DNA from 4 places in the Allobosea sp. UC22_33 genome. Region 2 is predicted to be linked to each of the others. Evidence: predicted binding sites of a transcription regulator. Region 2 holds the regulator's gene; each other region holds the start of a gene.
What was found. Region 2 encodes LexA, which represses DNA repair genes until DNA is damaged. Its sites were predicted from a motif close to TGTTCNNNNTGTGTTCNG; they were not measured.

Region 1: the regulator LexA is predicted to act here: its motif matches at 2,707-2,724, upstream of ACFJGT_RS11635 (DUF763 domain-containing protein).
Region 3: the regulator LexA is predicted to act here: its motif matches at 2,253-2,270, upstream of ACFJGT_RS20895 (helicase-related protein).
Region 4: the regulator LexA is predicted to act here: its motif matches at 3,975-3,992, upstream of ACFJGT_RS08145 (ImuA family protein).

Annotation. Positions count from the first base shown of each region.
Region 1 is NZ_CP170556.1:2,449,823-2,455,486, forward strand. Features, by position in the region: partial or broken gene ACFJGT_RS11625 (cold-shock protein) at 64-272, shown strand; gene ACFJGT_RS11630 (catalase) at 424-2,520, opposite strand; gene ACFJGT_RS11635 (DUF763 domain-containing protein) at 2,732-4,012, shown strand; gene ACFJGT_RS11640 (AI-2E family transporter) at 4,207-5,664, shown strand, end outside.
Region 2 is NZ_CP170556.1:2,000,910-2,006,573, reverse strand. Features, by position in the region: gene trpC (indole-3-glycerol phosphate synthase TrpC) at 1-139, shown strand, start outside; gene moaC (cyclic pyranopterin monophosphate synthase MoaC) at 136-618, shown strand; gene glp (gephyrin-like molybdotransferase Glp) at 618-1,829, shown strand; gene lexA (transcriptional repressor LexA) at 1,910-2,617, shown strand; gene ACFJGT_RS09510 (ComEC/Rec2 family competence protein) at 2,611-4,902, opposite strand; partial or broken gene ACFJGT_RS09505 (glutamate--tRNA ligase) at 4,962-5,519, shown strand; partial or broken gene ACFJGT_RS09500 (glutamate--tRNA ligase) at 5,542-5,664, shown strand, end outside.
Region 3 is NZ_CP170556.1:4,309,494-4,315,157, reverse strand. Features, by position in the region: gene ACFJGT_RS20910 (outer membrane beta-barrel protein) at 1-407, opposite strand, end outside; gene ACFJGT_RS20905 (SIS domain-containing protein) at 558-1,532, shown strand; gene ACFJGT_RS20900 (helix-turn-helix domain-containing protein) at 1,627-2,046, shown strand; gene ACFJGT_RS20895 (helicase-related protein) at 2,353-5,664, shown strand, end outside.
Region 4 is NZ_CP170556.1:1,713,524-1,719,187, reverse strand. Features, by position in the region: gene ACFJGT_RS08155 (error-prone DNA polymerase) at 1-1,662, opposite strand, end outside; gene ACFJGT_RS08150 (Y-family DNA polymerase) at 1,659-3,203, opposite strand; gene ACFJGT_RS08145 (ImuA family protein) at 3,109-3,960, opposite strand; gene ACFJGT_RS08140 (helix-turn-helix domain-containing protein) at 4,361-5,386, opposite strand; gene ACFJGT_RS08135 (TonB-dependent receptor) at 5,634-5,664, shown strand, end outside.

The DNA.
Region 1 (5,664 bases), 450 kb from region 2:
CAGCCCCTAACTTGCCGAGAAACCGACGTTGGCACATGCTGGCGCTTCACTTTGGAGATGGAAATGGCTAGCGGCACTGTGAAATGGTTCAACGAGACCAAGGGTTATGGCTTCATTACGCCTGATGGCGGCGGAAACGACGTGTTCGTTCACATCAGTGCGGTCAGCGCGCCGGTCTCCGTAGCCTGAACGACGGCCAGAAAGTGTCGTACGAACTCGTTGCCGACAAAAGGTCGGGCAAGCAGTCCGCGGATAATCTCAAAGCAGAATAACGGCCGGGTCGTTACCCACGTGCGTAGACCCGTCGCGATCGAGCGACGGATCTGTTCATTTGCGAAAGGGCGGCGCGCCTCGCTGATCGCGACCATCGAACGACACACCGCTTTGGCCGCAAGCTAGTTGCGCACAGCCGGCAACAAGAAATCACGCCAGCATGCGAACCTTGCCTTCTCGAGCCCACTGGCGCGTACGCGCTGGTTTCAGGAAGGCGTCGACCTTTTTGTCCAACGCCACGATCCCTTCATCCTGCTCGACTCCGGCCTTGTCGAGCAGCGGCCTGGCTTCAGCACTGTAGCCGATCGCTTTGAGATGCCCGAAGGCGTCCTTGGCGAAATCGATTGCCGCGCCTTCCTTCATCAATGCGGCGCAGCCAGCTTCGGACAGAATGATGGCGACCGCGTCAAAGAGCACAGACGGGGTGCCGGCGAGTTGGCCGTCGGCCTTGAGCGTCTTCCCATCCTTGAGTTTCACGCCGCCAATCTTCGGCGCGACGATCTTGACGGCTCCGCCATCGCCTTCGACGGCGGCCTTGACGGCCGTGATCCGGGCTCCGTCCGCCCCATCAGAGACAAGTATCCCGACGGTCCGGCCCTTCAGGGTCTCGGGGTACTTACCGACGATGCGAAGTGCCGGCGATGGCTCCATGTCCATCGGGATCGCTGCAGGCTTCGAACCCTTCGGCAGGGACATGGCGAGTCCGTCAGCAACGCGCTGCGCCAGCGCTTCATCGACATTGACGAGGTTAGACATCACGCGGTTGCGGACATGCTCCAGCGTGACCTTCGACAGCTCAAAGACGAGTGCGCTCGCGAGGTGGGCCTGCTCGATCTTACTCTGCGAGCGGAAGAACAGCCGGGCATGGCTGTAGTGGTCAGCGAAACTCTCCGCGCGCAGCCGAACCTTATGCTCCTCAACCGGGATCGTCGCCGTCCGGAAGCCGCCGACAGGATCCTCGCGCGGGCCGCCGTCCTCGCCAGCCTCGGCAAGGCTGTTCGGCTCGTAATTCGCGCGTCCGGTGAAGACTTGCGTCTGCATTTGTCCGTCGCGCTGCAGGTTCTGGAAAGGGCAGCCCTTGGCCCGGTTGATGGGGATCTGATGGAAGTTCACAGTCCCGAGCCGGGAGAGCTGCGTGTCCTGATAGGAGAACAGCCGGCCTTGCAGGAGCGGGTCCTCCGACACATCGATGCCAGGCGGCATATTGGTTGGCAGGAAGGCAGCTTGCTCGGTCTCGGCGAAGAAATTGTCCGGGTTGCGGTTCAGCACCATGCGGCCGATCATGCGGATCGGCACCAGTTCCTCCGGGATCACCTTGGTAGCGTCGAGGATGTCGAAGGGCAGCGCGTCGGCTTCATCCTGGCTCAACAGCTGCACGCCGAAGTCCCACTCGGGGAAGTCACCCTTGGCTATGGCCTCATGCAGATCGCGGCGATGGTAGTCCGGGTCGGCGCCGGCGATTTTCACCGCCTCGTCCCAGCAGGTCGATTGCGTGCCGAGCTTCGGCCGCCAATGGAACTTAACGAAGGTCGGCTCGTCCTTGTCGTTCAGCAGGCGGAAGGTGTTGACGCCGAAACCCTCGATCATCCGAAGCGAACGTGGGATGGTCCGGTCCGACATCGCCCACATGATCATATGGGTCGATTCCGGCATCAGCCCGATGAAGTCCCAGAAGGTATCATGGGCGCTGGCGGCCTGCGGGTAGCCGCGATCGGCCTCCATCTTCACGGCATGGATCAGGTCGGGAAACTTGATCGCGTCCTGGATGAAGAAGACCGGGATATTGTTGCCGACGAGGTCCCAGTTCCCTTCCTTCGTGTAGAACTTCACCGCGAAGCCGCGCACGTCGCGGGGCGTATCGACCGAGCCTGCTCCGCCGACGACCGTCGAGAAGCGGGTGAAGACCTCGGTCTTGACTCCGACCTCGGTCAGCACCTTCGCGCGGGTGAAATCGCCGAGCGACTCCGTCAGTTCGAAGAAGCCATGAGCGGCCGAACCGCGAGCGTGGACGATGCGCTCCGGGATGCGCTCGTGGTCGAAATGCTGAATCTTCTCACGGAGTACGAAATCTTCCAGCAGCGTCGGACCGCGACCGCCAGCCTTCAGCGAATTCTGATTGTCGCTGACCGGAATCCCATGATTGGTCGTGATGCGAGCCTCCGGCGCCGACGTCGACTGGTGCAGCTCGCCGCCCTCTCCTGAGGTGGTTTTGGCTTTTGCTGGGACATCGCGGGGGGAGCGGGCCATGGGTCATGATCCTCGTTATCTGATGCGAGCAGTTGCGTGGCGCTGAAGGCTCACCTCGATGGGTCAGAGGTGAATACTTCGGTTTGCGCGCCTTCGGACGCTCACTGAACGAAGTGGAACTGTTCCAAGTTCCGGCGCCGTCCGCTCGAGATGGTTAAGGAGCGGGAACCGACGTATATATTCGCTTGTTCCTAATTCGTTCTGGTGAACAATGACAAAGCGATCGGGCAGTGCCGATCTTCCCCTGCACTACGGGCGTGTGCCGCTCTGGCTCGGTGAGCGCATGGTCCGGCTAGGTGGTGTGATCTGCGAAGCCGTCATCCAGCAATACGGGCGCGACGAGCTGCTGCGGCGACTGGCGCATCCCTTCTGGTTCCAGTCGTTCGGCACGATCATGGGCATGGATTGGCATTCTTCAGGCATTACGACCAGCGTCATCGGAGCGTTGAAACGAGGTCTGAAGCCGCTGGCCGGTGAGTTAGGGCTGCATGTGTGCGGGGGGCGAGGCAATCATTCCCGTCGGACACCGGCCGAGCTGGAACAGATTGGCGCGAAGGTGGGGTTTGACGGGACAGCCTTGGCGCAGGCAAGCAGGCTCGTCGCCAAGGTCGACAGCGCGGCGGTGCAGGACCGCTTCGACCTCTATCTGCACGGCTTCTTTGTAACCGATGACGGCCGTTGGACGGTTGTGCAACAGGGCATGAACGGCGACGGCGGCCTGGCACGGCGCTATCATTGGCATTCCGAGGGGCTTGGCAGTTTCGTCGAAGCACCCCACGCCGCGATCGAGGGGCATAATACCGGCAGCATCGTCAATCTGACCGATGCGCGCGCCGAGCGCGCCCGCGATGCGCAGGTCGCGATGCTGCGCGATCAGGGACCGGACAGGATCGTCAGGGAGTTGGAGGCGCTACAGCCGGCGCGCCCCATTGCGAATGAAAACGCCCCGCAGCTAACCCTCCCGCATCTCGTGATGCCGGCGCACCATGATGTAAGGCCCAAGGACGTCATAACGCGACGACTGCACGGGGCATTGGCTGCAGCAGCCGATCGGGGGCCAGAAGACTTTTCCGAGCTGCTGCTCGTGCCCGGCATCGGCGCGCGCACCGTGCGGTCTCTTGCGATGGTCGCGGAAGTACTGCATGGCGCGCCCTGCCGTTTCAGTGATCCGGCGCGCTTCTCTCTCGCCAAAGGCGGCAAGGATCGACAGCCCTTCGCAGTGCCAACCAAGGTCTACGACCAGACCATCGCTGTCCTGCGGTCGGCCGTCGATCGGGCAAAGATCGGCCAGGACGACCGCCTCGCCGCCATTGCGCGGCTGGACAGTGAGAGCCGTCGGCTGGAGCGGAGTACGACCGGTCCGACATTTGTCGAATATGTCGCCGAGGAGCGCCGTCGATCCGCGGAATACGGCGGCCGAAGCGTCTTCGGGTGGGAGGAGTCAGAGACTGCACATGTTGAGAGCTTCAGCGCAGCGCGTCGACGCGTATAACAACGGTACCCCACCGCCCGTTCTCCATTCTCCTGCCTCAACCCTTTCGAGGTCGGGATTAGGGAACACGTACCGCTAAACCCCGTTGCGCCTGGGCGGGGAGCTAGATCCAACCGCCAAAGCAATAACTCGTGCGACGAACGAACTTCCGTCGAGAACACCACGCCGGCGCTGAGTTTGAAGGATATCAGGCGATGCCCGCGATCGAGCCTTCATCCACCGACGCGAGACCAGCGGTGAGGTCATCAGCCGACGGGCTCGCAAACGTTGCCATCGGCGCGTTTGTGATCGCTGCGCTATATTTCGGGCGTGAGGTTTTCGTCCCGGTGGCGCTCGCAATCCTGTTCAGCTTCGTCTTGGCGCCGCTTGTCAAAGGTCTGCAGAAGCTGCGTGTTCCGCGAGCGCTGGCGGTGTTTGCCGTCGTATTGATCGCCTTCGCAATATTGGCGGCCTTGACCATGGCGATGCTCGGCCAGGCGACGCAGCTGGCCAGTGATCTACCGACCTATCAGAGCACGATCCGCGCTAAGATCGCCGCCCTGAAAGGTTCGGGGCCCGAGAGTGGGGTTTTGAGCCGTGCCGCGGATGTCCTGCAGGACCTGGGGAAGGAGCTCAACCGTCCTAAGGCAAATCCGTCTGCTCCCGACGAGCGGCCGAGCCCTGCGCGAGACGGACGCCCAATTCCAGTTGAAGTCCATCAACCGGAGCCCGGTGCGCTCGAAACACTGCAGGCCTTTCTATCTCCTTTGATCCACCCTCTGACGACGACGGGCATCGTGCTGATCTTCGTGGTCTTCATCCTTTTGAAGCGCGAAGATCTTCGAAACCGGTTCATCCGATTGACTGGCACCTACGACCTGCAGAAGACCACGGCCGCGTTCGACGACGCCGCCAAGCGCCTCAGCCGGCTGTTCCTCACGCAGCTCATCGTCAACGCAGGGTTTGGCGTGGTGATTGGTTGCGGCCTCTGGGCGGTCGGCGTTCCCAGCGCTCTGCTCTGGGGAATTCTGGCGGCAATTCTTCGATTCATTCCCTATCTCGGCGCCATCCTCTCGGCAGTTTTCCCGATGGTGATCGCTGCATCGGTTGATCCCGGATGGATGATGCTTGCACTGACGGCGACCTTGTTCGTGATCGCCGAGCCGGTTGTCGGGCATGTGATCGAACCGTTGGCCTATGGCCGCTCCACCGGGTTATCGCCTGTCGCCATCGTGGTCGCGGCGACATTCTGGACATGGTTATGGGGCCCCATCGGGCTCGTCTTGGCGACACCACTGACTGTGTGTCTGGTGGTCTTGGGTCGGCATGTCGAAAGGCTGGAATTCCTGGACGTCATGTTGGGGGATCGCCCTCCCCTTTCAGCGCCGGAGATCTTCTACCAGCGGATCCTCGCGGGAGACCCCGCGGAAGCGGCCGACAAGGCGGAGGAGGTGCTGAAGGAACGCTCGCTATCCGCCTATTACGACGAGGTCGCGCTCGAAGGCTTGCGGCTCGCTGCGGCGGACGAGGCGCGCGGCGTTCTCGATGCTCCCAGGCGCAATCAGATTCTCGCGACAATCCGCGAGGTGGTCGAGGATCTGTCGGACCATGACGACCTTCGACCCTCACTCGACAATGCTGCTGCAGACCCTGAAACCGAGGCCGCCGTTGAG
Region 2 (5,664 bases):
CATCTTCACCCATGCCGACATCGCCCGACTCAACACGATCGGCGTCAACAGCTTCCTCGTCGGCGAAAGCCTAATGCGGCAGGCCGACGTCACCGCCGCGACGCAGGCGCTGCTCACGGGCAAGGCCGTCGCGGCGTGAGCAAGCTCAGCCATCTCGACGCCCAAGGCCAGGCGCATATGGTCGATGTCGGCGACAAGGCCGAGACGACCCGCATGGCAATCGCCGAAGGCCAAGTGGTGATGGCGCCGGAGACGATCGCGATCGTGCGCGAGGGCAATGCCAAGAAGGGCGACGTGCTCGGCACCGCGCGCCTCGCCGGCATCATGGCGGCGAAGCGCACGCATGAACTGATCCCGCTCTGCCACCCGCTGCTGCTGAGCAAGATCGCCGTCGACCTGGAGATCGACGAGGCCTTGCCGGGCGTGCGCGTGCGCGCCGAGGTCAAGATGAAAGGCCAGACCGGGGTCGAGATGGAAGCGCTGACCGCCGTCTCGGTCGCCTGTCTGACGGTCTATGACATGGTCAAGGCCGTCGACCGGGCGATGCGGATCGAGAACATCCGCCTGCTGCACAAGTCCGGCGGCCAGTCCGGCGATTACGAGGCTAAGCAGGTCTGATGGCGCTCACCCCGGTCCCCGTCGCGCGCAAGGCGCTGCTCGACAGCATTCCGGGGCCGACCGGGGCGGAAACCCAGCCGCTGGCGCAATGCGCCTGGCGGGTGCTGGCCAATGAGGTCAAGGCGCTGCGCACGCATCCGCCCTTCGCGAACTCGGCCATGGACGGCTATGCCGTGCGTGGCGACGAGATGGCGGAAGGCGTCTCGCTGACAGTCATCGGCGAATCCGCCGCCGGCCGGGCCTATGAAGGCACGGTCGGGCCGGGACAGGCGGTGCGCATCTTCACGGGCGCGCCGATGCCGGAGGGCGCCGACACGATCCTGATGCAGGAAGATGCGGACGGTGTCGGCAGCCCTGTGATCCGCGTGCGTGTGCCGCCGGCCAAGGGCAAGTTCCTGCGTGCCGCCGGGCTCGATTTCCACGAAGGCGACGTGCTGCTGCAAGCCGGGCGCGTGCTCGACAGCGCAGCGCTCGGGCTTGCCGCCGCGATGGGGCATCCGAACCTGCCCGTCCGGCGCAAGCCGCGCGTCGCGATCCTCGCCACCGGCGACGAGCTGGTGGCGCCGGGCGAGCCCGTCGGCCGCGACCAGATCGTCGCCTCGAATTCGTTCTCGCTCGCCGCTCTGGTCGAGAAAGCCGGCGGCACCGTGCTCGATCTCGGCATCGCTCGCGACGACCATGCCGACCTTGCTGCGAAAATCGAACAAGCCCGCGCCGCCGATGCCGATGTGCTGATCACGCTGGGCGGCGCCTCGGTCGGCGCGCATGACCTCGTGCAGGAAGCCCTGACGCGGGCCGGCATGGCGCTCGGCTTCTGGAAGATCGCGATGCGGCCGGGCAAGCCGATGATGACCGGGCGGCTCGGCCGCATGGTCGTGGTAGGCTTACCCGGTAATCCGGTGTCCTCGATCGTCTGCGGCCATCTCTTCGTGCTGCCCTTGATCGAGGCGCTGCTCGGCATCACTGAGGCCGATCGCGACCGCAGCGTCCCCGCCATTCTCGGCCGCGACATGCCCGGCAATGACGAGCGCGAGGACTATCTGCGTTCGGAGCTGGCGCTGACGCCGGAAGGCTGGGTGGCGACACCCTTCGATCGCCAGGATTCCTCGATGCTCGGCACATTGGCCCGGGCGCAGGCCCTGACGATCCGCCCGGCCCATGCCGCTCCGGCCAGGAAGGGCGCCCCCTGCCGGATCCTGCCCTTGCGGTAGCGGCTTGCGGAACACAAGCAGAACGCGTATGGTGTTCGTGCTTTGTTTCGAATCTGCGCATTGAGGGGCTGGCGGCGACCATGCTGACACGCAAGCAACATGAACTCCTGCGCTTCATTCAGGAACGCTTGCGCGAAAGTGGCGTGCCGCCCTCTTTCGACGAGATGAAGGACGCGCTCGACCTGCGCTCGAAATCCGGCATTCACCGCCTGATCATGGCGCTGGAAGAGCGCGGCTTCATCCGCCGCCTGCCGAACCGGGCACGCGCGCTCGAGGTCATCAAGATGCCGGACGGGCTCGGCGCGCCGCAGGCTCGCCCCCGTTTCAGCCCGGCCATCGTCCAGGGCGGCCTCGGCTCACAGCCGAGCGTCGCCAAGCCGCGCCCTGTCGAGGATGACAACCGGCATTCCATCGCCATTCCGGTCATGGGCCGGATCGCGGCGGGCACGCCGATCGCGGCGATCCAGAGCCGCAGTCATACCGTCTCGCTGCCGCCGGACATGCTCGGCTCCGGCGAGCATTACGCACTGGAAGTGCGCGGCGATTCGATGGTCGAGGCCGGCATTCTCGACGGCGACACCGTCGTCATCCGCAAACAGGACACCGCCAATACCGGCGATATCGTCGTGGCGCTGATCGACGACGAGGAAGCGACCTTGAAGCGCCTGCGCAAGCGCGGCTCCTCGATCGCGCTCGAGGCCGCGAACCCGGCCTACGAGACCCGCGTGCTCGGCCCGGACCGGGTCAAGATCCAGGGGCGCCTCGTCAACCTGATGCGGCGTTACTGAAGGCGCTCGGTATCGGCCTCGGCTTCGGTATCGACGGCCGGTGCCGGCGGCGCGATGGCAGGCTGATTGGCGGGGCGCGTCGTTGGCTCGGCCGGACGGCGTTCGCGCCGGCGGGTCCACGGGCGGTCGGCCGCGTTCGGCTCGGAGACATGGCTGCTCCAGCCCGATGCCGTGCGGTAGAGCGAGGTTGCGCCGTCGCGCGTGAGCGCCATGCGCTCGACGAGCCGGGCCTTGCAGGCCCCGCTCCAGGGGATGGCGGTAACGACGAGATCGGCCCGCTGGCAATCCTCGATGATGGCCAGGCGCTCTCGCGTATAGGAGACCGTGCGCTTGTCGGCGGTCTGCGCGACGCAAGCCAGCCGGTCGCAGGCGATGCCGGTGCGCAATGTCGGATCATCGGGCGAGCGGCTGTCGCCATCGGCGGCGAGCCATTGCTGCAGGACGAAACGGCTGGGCTTGCCCGCCACAACGAGGCGCCCGTCCGGGCCGCGTACCGCCAGCCCCGAGCCGTCGCGCTCGATCAGGATTTCCGGTCGCTCCGGCTTGCCGGCAATGGCCACGCCGCCGATCAAGGGCAAGACGGCCAGCCAGCGCCAGGCCGTGGTCCAGAGCGTCAGCCAGAGCAAGGTCACCGCGAAGCAGCCCAGCACGCCTGAGCCGAAGGCCGCGACCGTCACGGTGGAGTGGTCGATGGTCGCAACCCAGTGCGCGACCTTCAGTACGACGTCGGAGGCCAGCCCCATCAAGGCCCAGGCGGGCCAGTCCAGCCCGAACGGGTAGGCGAGCACGCCGAACACCGCCGCCGGCATCACGAAGAGCGAGACGAAGGGCAGCGCCATGGCGTTGCCGAGCAGGCCGAACGGATTGAAGATCTGGAAGTGGTAGGCGCCGAATGGCGCGGTCGCGGCCGTCGCCAGCATCGTGGTGACGAGGATGCCGAGCGCCGCCGTCCAGATCGGCCCGAGCGGCCAGGGCAATGCCGACGGCGGCTCGCTGCGGTCTCGCCTCTCCCAGCGCTCGGCGAAGGCGATCAAGGCAGCGACTGCGCCGAAGGACATCTGGAAACTCGGCCCGAGCAGCGCCTCCGGCTCGCGCAGCAGCACGATGATGGCGGCGAGCGCGAGATTGCGCATGCTGAGCGCGGCGCGATCGACCAGGATCGCGCCGAGCATGACCAGCGTCATGATCAGCGAGCGCTCCGTCGCGACATCGCTGCCCGAGAAGATGCAATAGCCTGTCGCGCCGATCATGGCGGCCACCGCCGCGATCTTCTTGACCGGCCAATGCAGCGCGACCGTCTGCGAGAGGGCCAAAAGTGCGCGGACAAGCCAGAAGATCGTGCCGGCGGCGAGCACCATGTGCAGGCCGGAGATCGAGACGATGTGGTAGATGCCGGCGGCGCGCAGGTCGTTGTTCGTGGCTTCGGTGATCAGGCCGCGCTTGCCGGTGACGAGCGCGGCGGCGACCGCACCGCCCTGCCCGCCGCCGACCTCAGCGATGCGTTTGGTCAAGGCATTGCGGGCGCGATCGATCATCACGTCGATCGCGAGGCGCGTCGGCATCGGAAAGGGCGCCGGCGCAAGCGCGATCTTGCCGGAGATGCTGCCGACCGCGCCGATCCCGCGGAAGAAGGCGTCGCGGCCGAAATCGTAACCGCCCGCCCGCGCTGGTCCGGGCGGCGGCAGCAGGCGCGCGGTCGCGACGATATGATCGCCCGGCGCCACCGAGCCCTGCCGGATATTGACCCGGACCCGCTTCGGCCTTTCGCCGGCCGGAACATTGGCGAGATCGGTCACCAGCAGCACGAGCCGCGCGCCCTTGTCGCGGGCTTCGACGCTCTCGACGAAGCCCGTCACCTTGCCGATACGAGGCCGCTCCAGCATGGGGGCGCCGATATCGGCCGTGCGCCAGACCCCGGCAGCGAAGCCCGCGAAGGCGGCGGCCGCAGCGAGGCAGGCCATCGATGCGACCGGGCGCATCCGCATGACGAAGGCCGCCGTGCCGCTCAGGGCAAGGCCGAGCAGCGGCGCCCACAATGCCGGCTCACGATCGGCCGTGAAATAAAGCAAGATGCCGACGCCCATCGCGATCGGCAGCCAGAGGAAGGGGCGGCGCCGCTCCACCTCCAGCGCGAAGCCCCGCTGGAGATGCAGCCAAAGCTGCCGAAGATGGGGCTGAAGGCTTCCGGCCAGCGGCACCAGAACACCGAAGCGAGCCGGCAAGGCATCGGCGCGGGCGCCGCGCCGGCCTCGTCCCAGCTCTTGCCCCGGCGGTGCCGGCTGCATCGCCCCCTGCTCCCCCTGCCGGCGCTGCGATTTGACCGCTTAACCTTTCCGGCCAAGCCATGTTACAGGGCGCGCGCCGGTTGTCATGTCACGACTTGTGTCATGTCAGAACTTGGCACCTTTCCCTGTCTTGCCCCGGACGGCCCCGTGCCGCCCGGTCGGAGTTTCCTCCCATGAGCAACGCCGTCGTCACGCGCTTTGCGCCCTCGCCCACCGGATTCCTGCATATCGGCGGAGCCCGGACCGCGCTGTTCAACTGGCTCTATGCCCGCCGGCAAGGCGGCAAGATGCTGCTGCGGATCGAGGATACCGACCGGGAACGCTCGACCGATGCGGCGATCGCGGCGATCCTCGACGGGCTGGAATGGCTCGGCCTCGATTGGGACGGCCAGACCGTCTACCAGTTCCAGCGCGTCGCGCGGCATCGCGAGGTGGCCGAGCAGATGCTCGCGGCCGGCAAGGCCTATCACTGCTACGCGACCCAGGCCGAGCTCGAGGAAATGCGCGAGAAGGCGCGCGCCGAGGGCAAGCCGCTGCGCTATGACGGGCGCTGGCGCGACCGCGACCCGGCGACCGCGCCTGCCGGCGCCAAGCCGGTGATCCGCCTCAAGGCGCCGCAGACCGGCGAGACCGTGGTCAATGACGAGGTCCAGGGCCGCGTTGTCTGGCAGAACGAGAAATCTCGACGACCTCGTGCTGCTGCGCTCGGACGGCACGCCGACCTATATGCTCGCCGTCGTGGTCGACGACCACGACATGGGC
Region 3 (5,664 bases), 2.3 Mb from region 2:
GCATAAGGGTCTTCCTCGCTCGCCGAGCGGCGCCGGGGCGGTGGCGGAGCCGGAGGGGGAGGTGGCGGCAGGACCGTGACGGCGGGCTGCGGCGGCCGGAACTGGCGCTGGGTGACGCCGCGCAGCGCCGGCGCCTGGATCGGCTGGCTGGCGCGCGGCGGCTGCCGTCCCGAGACAGCCGAGCCTTGCCGCTGGATCATTCCGGCGGGATCGCGGACGGCTTCCGGTTCGGCGGTGGCGGGCGTGAGAGCGGGCTGAGGCGCTGCCGGCTGCTGCGCGACATAGGCCGGGGTGCCGGTCCTGAGATTGCCGCGCGGCATCTGCTGCGCCTGCGCCGTCGTACAGGCGAGCGCGAGCCCGGCCAAAGCCGTGCCGGACAGAAGCAGGGTCGTGGCGCGGCCGGACACGGGCGTCGCAGAGCTCCAGAGGGCGAGGCGCGCGAGTGGCGCGCATGGTTAATGGAGTTAGAACGAACAGGGTTAAGGAGCCGTCAACGTTGGCCGGATGTGTCGGCAGACGGTGGAAATGGCCAAGGCCGCTGTGTTAAAGCGCCGGCCATGACAGCCGATATTCGCGATTCCGCCCTTCGCACCATCGCCACCGAGCGCGCCGGGCTCGACGCGCTCCATGCCGCGTTGGCGGATGGGCTGGGCGGGCCTTTCGCCGAGGCCGTGGCGATGATCCGCGCTTCGAGCGGGCGCGTGATCGTCTCCGGCATGGGCAAGTCCGGCCATGTCGGGCGCAAGCTCACGGCGACGCTGGCCTCGACCGGCACGCCCGCGCATTTCGTCCATCCGGCCGAGGCGAGCCATGGCGATCTCGGCATGGTGCAGCCGGAGGATGTGGTGATCGCTCTGTCCTGGTCCGGCGAGGCGGTCGAGCTTGCCGCGCTCGTCGGCTACACCCGCCGCTTCCGCGTCGGCTTGATTGCGATCACGGCCAATGCCGAGAGCACATTGGGCAAGGAGGCGGATATCGCGCTCGTCCTGCCCAAGGCGACGGAGGCCTGCCCGAACGGGCTCGCGCCGACCACCTCGACGACGATGCAGATGGCGCTCGGCGACGCGCTGGCGGTGGCGTTGCTGGAGGCGCGCGGCTTTTCGCGGCAGGATTTCTTCGTCTACCACCCCGGCGGCAAGCTCGGCGCCCAGCTCAAGACCGTCGAGAGCATCATGCATCGCGGCGCCGACCTGCCGTTGATCGGCCTCGACACGCTGCTGCCGGACGTCATCGCGATGATTTCCGACAAGGGCTTCGGCTGCGCCGTGGTGATGGACCTGGACGGCAGGCTCGCCGGTGTCGTCACCGATGGCGACCTGCGCCGCAAGACGGCGATGGGCGGCGGTGCCTCGCTCAGGGCGCGCGACATCATGTCGGCGAATCCGCGCCGCGTCGGTCTTGATACGCTCGCGGTCGAGGCGCTGGAGCTGGTCAATCGCAGCCGGATCACGGCGCTGATCGTGGTCGATGCCGAAGATCGCCCGGCCGGGCTCGTCCATGTCCATGACCTCTTGGCGATGGGCGTCGCCTGATCGCGCTTGCAAACGGGTCGGGTAGGATTATCTAAAGCTCCAGAAGCTATAGCTTTCGGAGGGTGCCATGACCGGGACTGCCAGGCTCGAACGCGTGATGCCGATCGGCGCGCTCGCCGATCGCACCGGGGTCAAGGTCGAGACCATCCGCTATTACGAGCAGGTCGGTCTGCTGCCGTCGCCGGAACGCTCCGAGGGCAACCAGCGCCGCTATGGCCGGCGCCATGCCGAGCGGCTCGCCTTCATCAAGCATGCGCGCGATCTCGGCTTCGCGGTCGAGAACATCCGCACGCTGCTGAAGCTCTCCGACACGCCCGGCATGGCCTGCGACGAGGCGCATGCGATCTCGGTCGCCCATCTCGACGAGGTCCGCGACAAGATCGCGAAGCTGCGCTCGCTGGAGAAGGAATTGGAGCGGATCGCGACGACCTGCTCGGGCGGTGTCGCGGCCTGCGATTGCGCCATCATCGAGGCACTCGCCGATCACGGGCAGTGCGACCACGCCCATCATTGAAGCAGGGGCGTAGGCCCGAAATCCGCCTTGCCTCTCGTTTCCGGGGTGAAAAGGCTTAAATAGAACTCTTGCCAGGCGGCCTTCGGGCCGCTTGCCACGCCATTCGGGAGGGCGCGCGATGACGACAGGGCTCATGCCGCCATGGGATGGACTCCGAACAGGGAACAAAACCCGATTCTGTCGGAGTCAGCGATTCGCCCCTGCTTCGTTCCAGACTCGTTCTTGTCGGGTTTCTGTTTGAGACCTGCATAAGCTCCGTCCACGCTCCCGCCCGCATGGGCGGGCGAGAAGATCGGCTCCTTCGCCTTGCTTCCTTTCCGTTCGCTGCCGCCCGCCGCCCGCGCCAATAGCGTCACGGCCGTGCTGGGCCCGACCAATACCGGCAAGACCCATCTCGCCATCGAGCGCATGATCGCCCATCCCACCGGGATGATCGGCCTTCCGCTGCGGCTGCTGGCGCGCGAGGTCTATCAGCGCGTGGTCGACAAGGTCGGCGCGCAATCCGTCGCTCTCGTCACCGGCGAGGAGAAGATCAAGCCGGAGCGGCCGCGCTTCTGGGTCTGCACGGTCGAGGCGATGCCGCGCGATCTCGCGGTCGATTTCGTGGCGATCGACGAGATCCAGCTCGCCTCCGATCTCGACCGCGGCCATGTCTTCACCGATCGCCTGCTGAACCGGCGCGGCCGGGCCGAGACCATGCTGATCGGCGCGGCGACGATGCGCCCGCTGATCGAGCAGCTCATGCCCGGCGTGAATGTCGTGACGCGCCCGCGCCTGTCGCAGCTCACCTTTGCCGGCGACCGCAAGATCACCAGGCTGGCGCCGCGCTCGGCCATCGTTGCCTTCTCGGTCGAGGAGGTCTATGCGATCGCTGAGCTGATCCGCCGGCAGAAGGGCGGGGCGGCCGTGGTGCTGGGCGCGCTCAGCCCGCGGACCCGCAATGCGCAGGTCGAGATCTACCAGTCCGGCGATGTCGATTATCTCGTCGCGACCGACGCGATCGGCATGGGGCTCAATCTCGACGTCAACCACATCGCCTTCGCCGCCGACAAGAAATTCGACGGGCATCATTACCGCAAGCTCAACCCGGCCGAGTTCGGCCAGATCGCCGGGCGGGCCGGGCGGCATCTGCGCGACGGCACCTTCGGCACCAGCGGGCGCTGCCCGCCTTTCGACGCGGAGCTGGTCGAGGCGATCGAGAATCACCGCTTCGAGCCGATCCGCCAGATGCAGTGGCGCAATTCCGATCTCGACCTGCGCTCGGTCGGCGGTTTGCTCGACACGCTGAACATGCAACCTTCGGAACAGGGCCTGACGCGGGCGCTGATCGCCGAGGACATGACGACGCTTGAGGTGCTGGCGCGGGACCCGGATATCGCGAAGCTCGCGCAAGGACGCGCGGCGGTCGAGCGGCTCTGGGAGGTCTGCGGGCTGCCGGATTATCGCAAGATATCGCCGATGCAGCACGCGGATCTCGCGACGACGCTGTATCTGCGATTGATGCGCCATGGCCGGCTCGACAGCGACTGGTATCAGGCGCAACTCGCCGCGCTCGACCGTACCGATGGCGAGATCGACACCCTCTCGGCGCGGATCGCGCAGGTCCGGACTTGGACCTATGTCGCGAACCGTCCCGACTGGTTGCCTGATCCAGAGCATTGGCAGGGCATGGCGCGTCTTGTAGAGGACAAGCTGTCGGATGCTCTGCATGAGCGGCTGACCCATAGATTTGTCGATCGGCGCACCAGCGTGTTGATGCGCCGCTTGCGGGAGAATGCGATGTTGGAGGCTGAGGTCACTGCGACGGGCGACGTGCTCGTCGAGGGCCAGCATGTGGGGATGCTGCAGGGCTTCCGCTTCACGGCGGATCCGAAAGCCGGCGGTTCCGAGGTCAAGGCCCTGAACCTGGCGGCGATGAAGGCGCTCGGCTCCGAGATCGAGGCCCGGGCGGCGCGCGTCGTGCTGGCGGGCGACGATGCCTTCGTGCTGTCGCATGACGGGCTGGTGCGCTGGACCGGCGAGCCGGTCGCGCGCCTGACGGCCGGCGAGAAGGTGCTGGAGCCTCGGCTGCGCCTGCTGGTCGAGGAGCACCTCACCGGTCCCGCGCGCGAGCAGGTCGAGGGCCGGCTCACGCTCTGGGTGAAGAATCACATCACCCGCCTGCTCGGCGCCGTGCAGATCCTCGAAGCGGCCGAGAACGTCACCGGCATCGCGCGCGGCATCGCCTATCAGGCGGCCGAGGCACTCGGTGTGCTCGAGCGCTCCAAGGTCGGCGACGAGATGAAGGCCCTCGACCAGGAAGGCCGCGCGGCGCTCCGCCAGCTCGGCATCCGCTTCGGCGCCTTCCACATCTACATGCCGGCGCTGCTGAAGCCGGCGCCGCGCGCACTCGCCGCCCAGCTCTGGGCGCTGAAGCATGGCGGGCCGGAGACGGCGGGGCTCGACGACATCGCCCATCTCGCGGCATCCGGCCGCACCTCCTTCCCGGTCGACAAGGCCGTGCCGAAGGGGCTCTACCGGGCCGCCGGCTACCGCGTCTGCGGCGAGCGGGCCGTGCGCGTCGACATTCTCGAACGCCTCGCCGACCTGATCCGCCCGGCGATCGCCTATCGCCCTGGCGTCACGCAGGGCACGCCGCCGACCGGCGCCGCCGACCAGGACGGCTTCGTCGCGACCGGCGCGATGACCTCGCTCGTCGGCTGCGCCGGCGAGGATTTCGCCTCGATCCTGCGTTCGCTCGGCTATGTCTCGATCAAGCGTCCGGGGCCTGCGATCACCGTGCCGCTGGCGCCGCCTCCGGCCGCGACCGAGCCGGCGAAGCCTGTCGTGGCTGGTGAAGCGGAGATCGCCGCCCCGCCGGAAGCCGCTCCGGCCGAGAGCGATGCCGTCGAGGCCACAGTCGAGGCGGAAGGCCCGAGCGAGCCCGCCGTCGCGCTGAACGAGGATGCGCTGACGCAAGGCGAGACGCCTGTCGTCGAAACGCCGGCGGCCGAGACGGCGGATGCGCCGATCCTGACCGAGACGGAACTTGACGTGGCGCGCGAGCCGGTTCCGGCCGATGCGATGGTCGCGCTTCCGGCTGCTGCGGCCGAAGAGGCCGCTTCTGCTGAAGCCGTTGCCGAGGAGGCTTCCGCTGCCGAGACGACCCCTGCCGAACCTGAATTGATCGAGGTCTGGCGGCCGCATCGCCATCAGGGCGGACGCCGGCCCGAACATGGCAACCCGCGTGGCCGTCGTGAGGGCGGTGAGCGCCGCGAAGGTGGCGAGCGCCGTGGCGGCGACCGGCCGCAGCGCGAGGGACGCCCCGGCGGCCCGCGCCGTGACGGGCGGCCCGATAACCGGCCTGCAGCCGCAGCCGGCGAGGGGGCTCCCGCGCAACGCCAGGAGCGCCAGGATGCGCGTCCGCGGCAGGACGAGCGCCCGCGTCGCGACGACCGGCCGCAGCGGCAGGATCGTCCCGAGGGCAATCGCGGCCCGCGTCCCGATTTCAAGCGCGACGGCCGCCCCGGCGGCCCGCGTCGCGAGGAACGGGGCGGGGCCGAGCGCTTCCAGCAGGCGTCGCGTCCGCGTCCGGCCAATCGCGAGCCGGACCCTGATTCGCCCTTCGCCAAGCTGGCG
Region 4 (5,664 bases), 290 kb from region 2:
CTCGTCCATCGCGGCGTTGCCGATCGGTACGGTCTCGTCGAGCCGCCCGCGCGACAGGACGAAGCCGCCGACATGCTGCGAGAGATGGCGCGGATAGCCCAACAGCCGGGAGGCGAAATCGACGGCGCGGCGGATCGTCGGATTGGTCGGATCGAGCCCGGCCTGACGGACGCGGGCATCGCCGATCTCGCTGCCCCAGCTTCCCCAATTGGTATCGGCGATGCGGGCGGTGACGTCCTCGGTCAGGCCCAGCACCTTGCCGGCCTCGCGAATGGCGCTGCGCGGCCGGTAATGGATCACGGTCGCGGCGATGCCGGCGCGCTCACGACCATAGAACTCGTAGATCCACTGGATCACCTCCTCGCGCCGCTCGTGCTCGAAATCGACGTCGATATCGGGCGGCTCCTTGCGCTCCGTGGAGATGAAGCGCTCGAACAGCACGTCGTTCTCGTCCGGATCGACCGCGGTGATGCCGAGCACGTAGCAGACGGCAGAATTCGCAGCCGAACCGCGGCCCTGGCAGAGAATGCCCCTGCTGTTAGCGAATTCGACGATCTGGCGGATCGTCAGGAAGTAGCGGGCGTATTCGAGCTTCCCGATCAGATCGAGTTCCTTCGCCAGCAGCTTCTCGACCTTCTCCGACACGCCACCGGGATAGCGGATCAGACAGCAGCGGCGGACCAGCTCCACCAGCCAGTCCTGATCCTTCCAGCCGGGCGGGATCGGCTCGTCCGGGTACTCGTATTTGAGCTGGCCGAGGTCGAACTCGATGCGGGAGAAGAGGGCTTGCGTCTCGGCGATGGCCTCGGGCGCATCGCGGAAGAGGCGGGCCATTTCCTGCGGCAGCTTGAGATGGCGCTCGGCATTGGATTCGAGCAGGCGCCCGGCCCGCTCGATGGTGGTGCCCTCGCGGATGCAGGTGAGCACGTCCTGCAGGTCGCGCTGCCCGATGGAATCGTAGAGCGCGTCATTGGTGGCGATCAGCGGCGTGCGGGTCGCTGCCGCGATCGCCTTCAGGCGCGCAAGGCGACGGCGATCGTCGCCGCGCCGATGCATGCTGGCGGCGAGCCAGACAGCGCCGGGCGCGGCGTCGTCCAGCCGGGCGAGCAGATTGGGCAGGCCATCGAGGCTGCGCGCGGGCATCAGGATCAGCAGCAGGTCGCGGGCATCGTTCAGGAGGTCGTCGAGGACGAGATGGCACTCGCCCTTCTTCACGCCCTCATTGAGGTTGCCATGGCTGAGCAAGCGGCAAAGGCGACCCCAGCCGGCACGGTTGGCGGGATAGACGACGATGTCGGGCGTGCCGTCGGCGAAGACGAGACGGGTGCCGGTCGCGAGCTTGAAGCGCTCCGCCTTCGCTTTCATCTCCTCAGGCGTGAAAGGCAACCCGGCGAATTCGGGGTTCTCAACCCAGTAATATTCGCCGGGGCTGCCGCCCTCCCTGATCTTGTCGGGCGCCGGCAGACCCTCCTCGCGCAATTGCTTCAGTGCCGCCCAGGCGCGCACGACGCCGGCCACCGTGTTGCGGTCGGCGATGCCGATGCCGGAATAGCCGAGCAGCAGCGCCGTCAGCACCATATGCGGCCCCGGCGAGGCGCCGCGCAGGAAGGAAAAATGCGTGGCGGCAACAGGTTCGGCGAAGGCATTCGCAATCTGATTCATGCGAAGAGCCCGTGCAGGAACCAGCGCGGCGGGGCGCTGTCGGCCTCGTAGAAACCGATGCGGTAGAGCCAGAAGCGGCGACCTTGCGCATCCTCGACGCGGTAATAGTCGCGCATCGGCTCGTCCGAGCCGTCGCGCCACCATTCGGGAGCGATGCGCTCGGGGCCTTCGGCGCGGGCGACGTCATGGGTCAGACGGCGCCAGCGGAAGCGGATCGGCGGTCCGTCCGGCACCTCCGCGATCGCCTCGACCGGCTGGGGCGGCTCGAAAAGCTGGAGCGGGCGGGCCGGCGGCTCCTGCGGCTCCGGCGCAGACCATGCCGCCTCAGGTAATGGTGCGGCAGCCGAAAGCGCTTTCGCGGCTCTGACGGGGTGATGCGTGTCCTGCGCCGCGAAGCGCAGCACCCGGTCGCGGCCGAAGCGGGTGACGAGCCGGTCGACCAGATCGGCGACCGCTTCCTCCTCGATGGCGCGGCCGTCGAGGCTGTGCTGGGGCGTGTCGAGCGGCTCGCAAAGCGGCACGGCGAGCTTGATCGCATCGAAACCGAAACCGGGGTCGAGCGGGTCAGACAACGTCTCGATGCGCTCGCGATAGAGCCGCAGCAGCGCCTTTGCGTCGCGCGACGGGCGGCCGGTCTCCATGGCGAGGCGGCGGACAGTGCCGTCGCTGCGGAAGAAGCCGAGTTCGAAGACGCGCCCGCCCTCGCCGCGCGCTTCCAGCACCCGCGCCGCCTCCCCGATCAGCCTGACGACGACAGCCTCGAGGCTCGCGGTATCGGCGAAAGGCTCGGCGAAATGACGCTCGACCACGCAATCGGGCGGCGGGCGCAAGGGCGTGATGCGACGGTCCTCATGGCCGAGGATGCGCCGGAGCTTGACCGCCAGCGCCTCGCCGAAGCGGGCGGAGAGCGTTTCCGAGGGGCGCTCCGCGAGATGGTCGAGCGTCTTCAAGCCGGCGCGGGAGAGCGCGATCACGGTATCGGCGTCCGTATCCAACGCTGCGGTCGGCAGCGAACGTAGCAGCGCCTCCTCCTGCCCGGGCGGGACGATGCCGCCGCGGCCATGGCGGGCGCAGGCGCGGGCGGCGTCGGGCGTGCCGGCGATGGCGGCCTTGAGCTGAAGGCCGCCCCGCTGCATGGCGCGCGCGGCCAGGTTGCCGAGCCCGGTCTCGCCGCCGAAGAGATGGGCACAGCCGGTGATGTCGAGCATCAGGCCATCAGGCGCGTCGAGAGCGACCAGCGGGGTGAAGCGGTCGCAGAAGCCGGCGAGCGCTTCGAGGAATTCGCGATCGGCCTGGGCTTGAGTCTCCAGCGCGACGAGATCGGGGATGCGGGCGCGGGCATCGGCCAGCGTCATATTTCGTGTCAGGCCGAGAGCGACGGCGCGCTTATCGCAATCGACGAGGCGCAGGGCATTGCCCTGCATCTCGGTCAGCACATGCGGCTTCTCAGCCAGTGCGCCGGAGGCCGGAATCGCGCCCGTCCGCCGCAATCTGTCCGTCGCCAGAAAGGGGAACCAGAGGGCGAGATAGCGGCGCGGCATGGTCTGTCCGGGCAGATCGATCGAAAAGGCTGCGTTCCGCAAAGCAATGTCGGTCACGGTCCCACTCCACACGCCACTCACGCTCGGCCGCGCCGCCGCGCTGGCGCAGCAATCTCAGGGCGAAGGCCGGCGCCCCCGGCGCATTCGCCTCCAGCGCCCGCGAGGCGAGCGCCCTCACCTGCCAGCGCGTGCGCGCCGCGCTTGGAGCCTCGGCCGCTGCGACGCGCAGCAGCAGAACCGGCACGCCCGAGGCTTCCGCCGCCAGAGCCAGGCGGCGGCTCGCCGTCAGGTCGAAAGGGCGCGGCTCGCCCCAGGGTTCGATCAGCACGGCGCTGAGCGCGGCACAGCGCGCCGCCTCGGCCCCGGCCCGCAGCACACCCTCGCCGTCTCGCGCCCGCACCAGGAGCAGGCGCGCCGGATCGAGGCCGAGCTCGTTCAACCCCGGTGCATGGAGCCGCCCGGCCTCGGCATCGACGAAATCCTGCCGCGCCCAGAAGATTGGGCCTCCGCCCCCCTTCCGGTCGATCCGCCCCGCCCGCAGCGCGAGGCCGAGCGCAAACCCGGTCGCAGCGGCGAGATCCGCGACCTCGGCGGCGTAGACCTCGTGCAGCGCGGCCCGCGCGAGCCCACCGTTCAGGACCTCGTCCAGAGCGGGGACGCCCAGGTCGATCCGGCCGGCCGCGGCCGGGCCGCTCCGTAAAGCGGCCTCGGCAAGGCTGCGGCGCAGATCGGACAGGGTCGGGGCGGTTTCCGGCATGGGAGCACGATAATTGTTCTCTCTTTGTTCTTTTATAGAACGCTCCCCGCCGGAAGGCGAGTCGAGTCTTCCGGCCGTCCCCATGCCCCTGTCAGCGGATGACGCGGAGCGGAGGCCGTTTGGAAATCCCCTGAGTGCTCATCAGAGTTTGGCCGCGAGTTAGCATCATGATTTCAAAGAGTATTTGATCGCAGAAATGCGCTGGTCATCCCGGGCGACCGAAGGGAGACCCGGGATCCATGCCTGAATCTTGGTCGGAAGCGCTCCGGAATGGATCCCGGATCTCCGCTTCGCTCCGTCCGGGATGACCCGCGCCTTTCAGGTCAAAACTCAAACGCCTGAAATGACCAGCATCATTCCCGGGCAGTCTCACGATGAGGGCTGAGTGTCCGCCGGGCTCTCAGGCCTCTCCGCTGACGGCCTGCGCCTTCACCTGCGAGGGCGGGCGGCCGAAGCGCTTGCGGAAACAGCGGTTGAAATAGGAGAGATCGCCGAAGCCGACCTCATAGGCGACGGCGCTGATGGTGAGCGTCGCGCCTTCGGCCGTGACCAGCCGGTGCCAGGCACGGTCGAGGCGGCGCTCCAGCACATAGTCGGAAAAGGTCCGGCCCTCGGCCTCGAACAGCTTCTGGACGACGCGCGCGCTGACGCCGTGCAGGGACGCGATCATCTCGACGCCGAGCTCGCGCCGCTCCAGCCGGGCCTCGATATCGGCCTTGATGGCGGCGAGGCGGCCGGCCCGCCGGTCGGCCATCGCGGCCGGCACCGCGGATCCGCGATCCGAGAGGGCCGCGCCGATGAGATCGTGGACATGGCCCTTGGCGAGGGCCTGGAGATCGGCGGAGTTCAAGGGCAGCAGGCCGCGCAACAGGAGCGCGCCGTAATGCGCCAGCGCCTGCAAGCCCGGATTGGAGCGCGGGATGACCTGCATCAGCGCGGAATCGTCCCCGAGCGAAGGCAACAAGGCCCGATCGAGTTCGATCACATCGATGCGGCCGGGCTGGGCCAGGACGAACTCGGTCGGCTGGTCGAGAGCGAGCGCCGCCGCCTCGCGAGCCCGGAGCGCGATGCGCCTGTCGCCCTGCCGGATCACGACGCGCCCCTCGGCCGGGCGGACGAGGATGTAGCGGGCTCCCTCCCCGGCTCGCTCCGGCCGCCAGACCCAGTGCGCCGCCGGGGCGAAGCAGGAGCGCAGGCCGATATCGGGGCGCGTGGTCAGGATGCAGCGGGCATCGAAAGGCAGGGGCAGATCGGGCGCCGCAGCTTCGCGAGCGACGGTGCGGCCGAGGATGCGTCGCGACAGCGTGCTCGCCTCGTCGCGGCCTACACCGGCGGAGACCAGCCAGAACGGCACGAAATTCTGCGATTCAGGCGCCGCCTCACGCCCCGGGCGTGTCGCGACAGCCACATCTCCCGTTTTCGACACCGGATTCGTCTCAGTCCTATAGCGCGTTCGCGGAAGTCCAAGCTTAGACCGCAGAAACATCATTACAGCAACAACTGAAATCGATCACGGACCTCACCCAAGACCGAATCTGCAATGAAATCAAGCTACTTTACTATAATTCTAAAGAACGAATTCTGAGACGACACAAGTAATCCGCCATCAGAACGGCTTCGCATTCCTGCCCAACACATGGGCAGGACCGCAGCCAGCGCCGCCAGGTAGAACCATGACCAGATCGATCAGCCTCGCCACCAGCC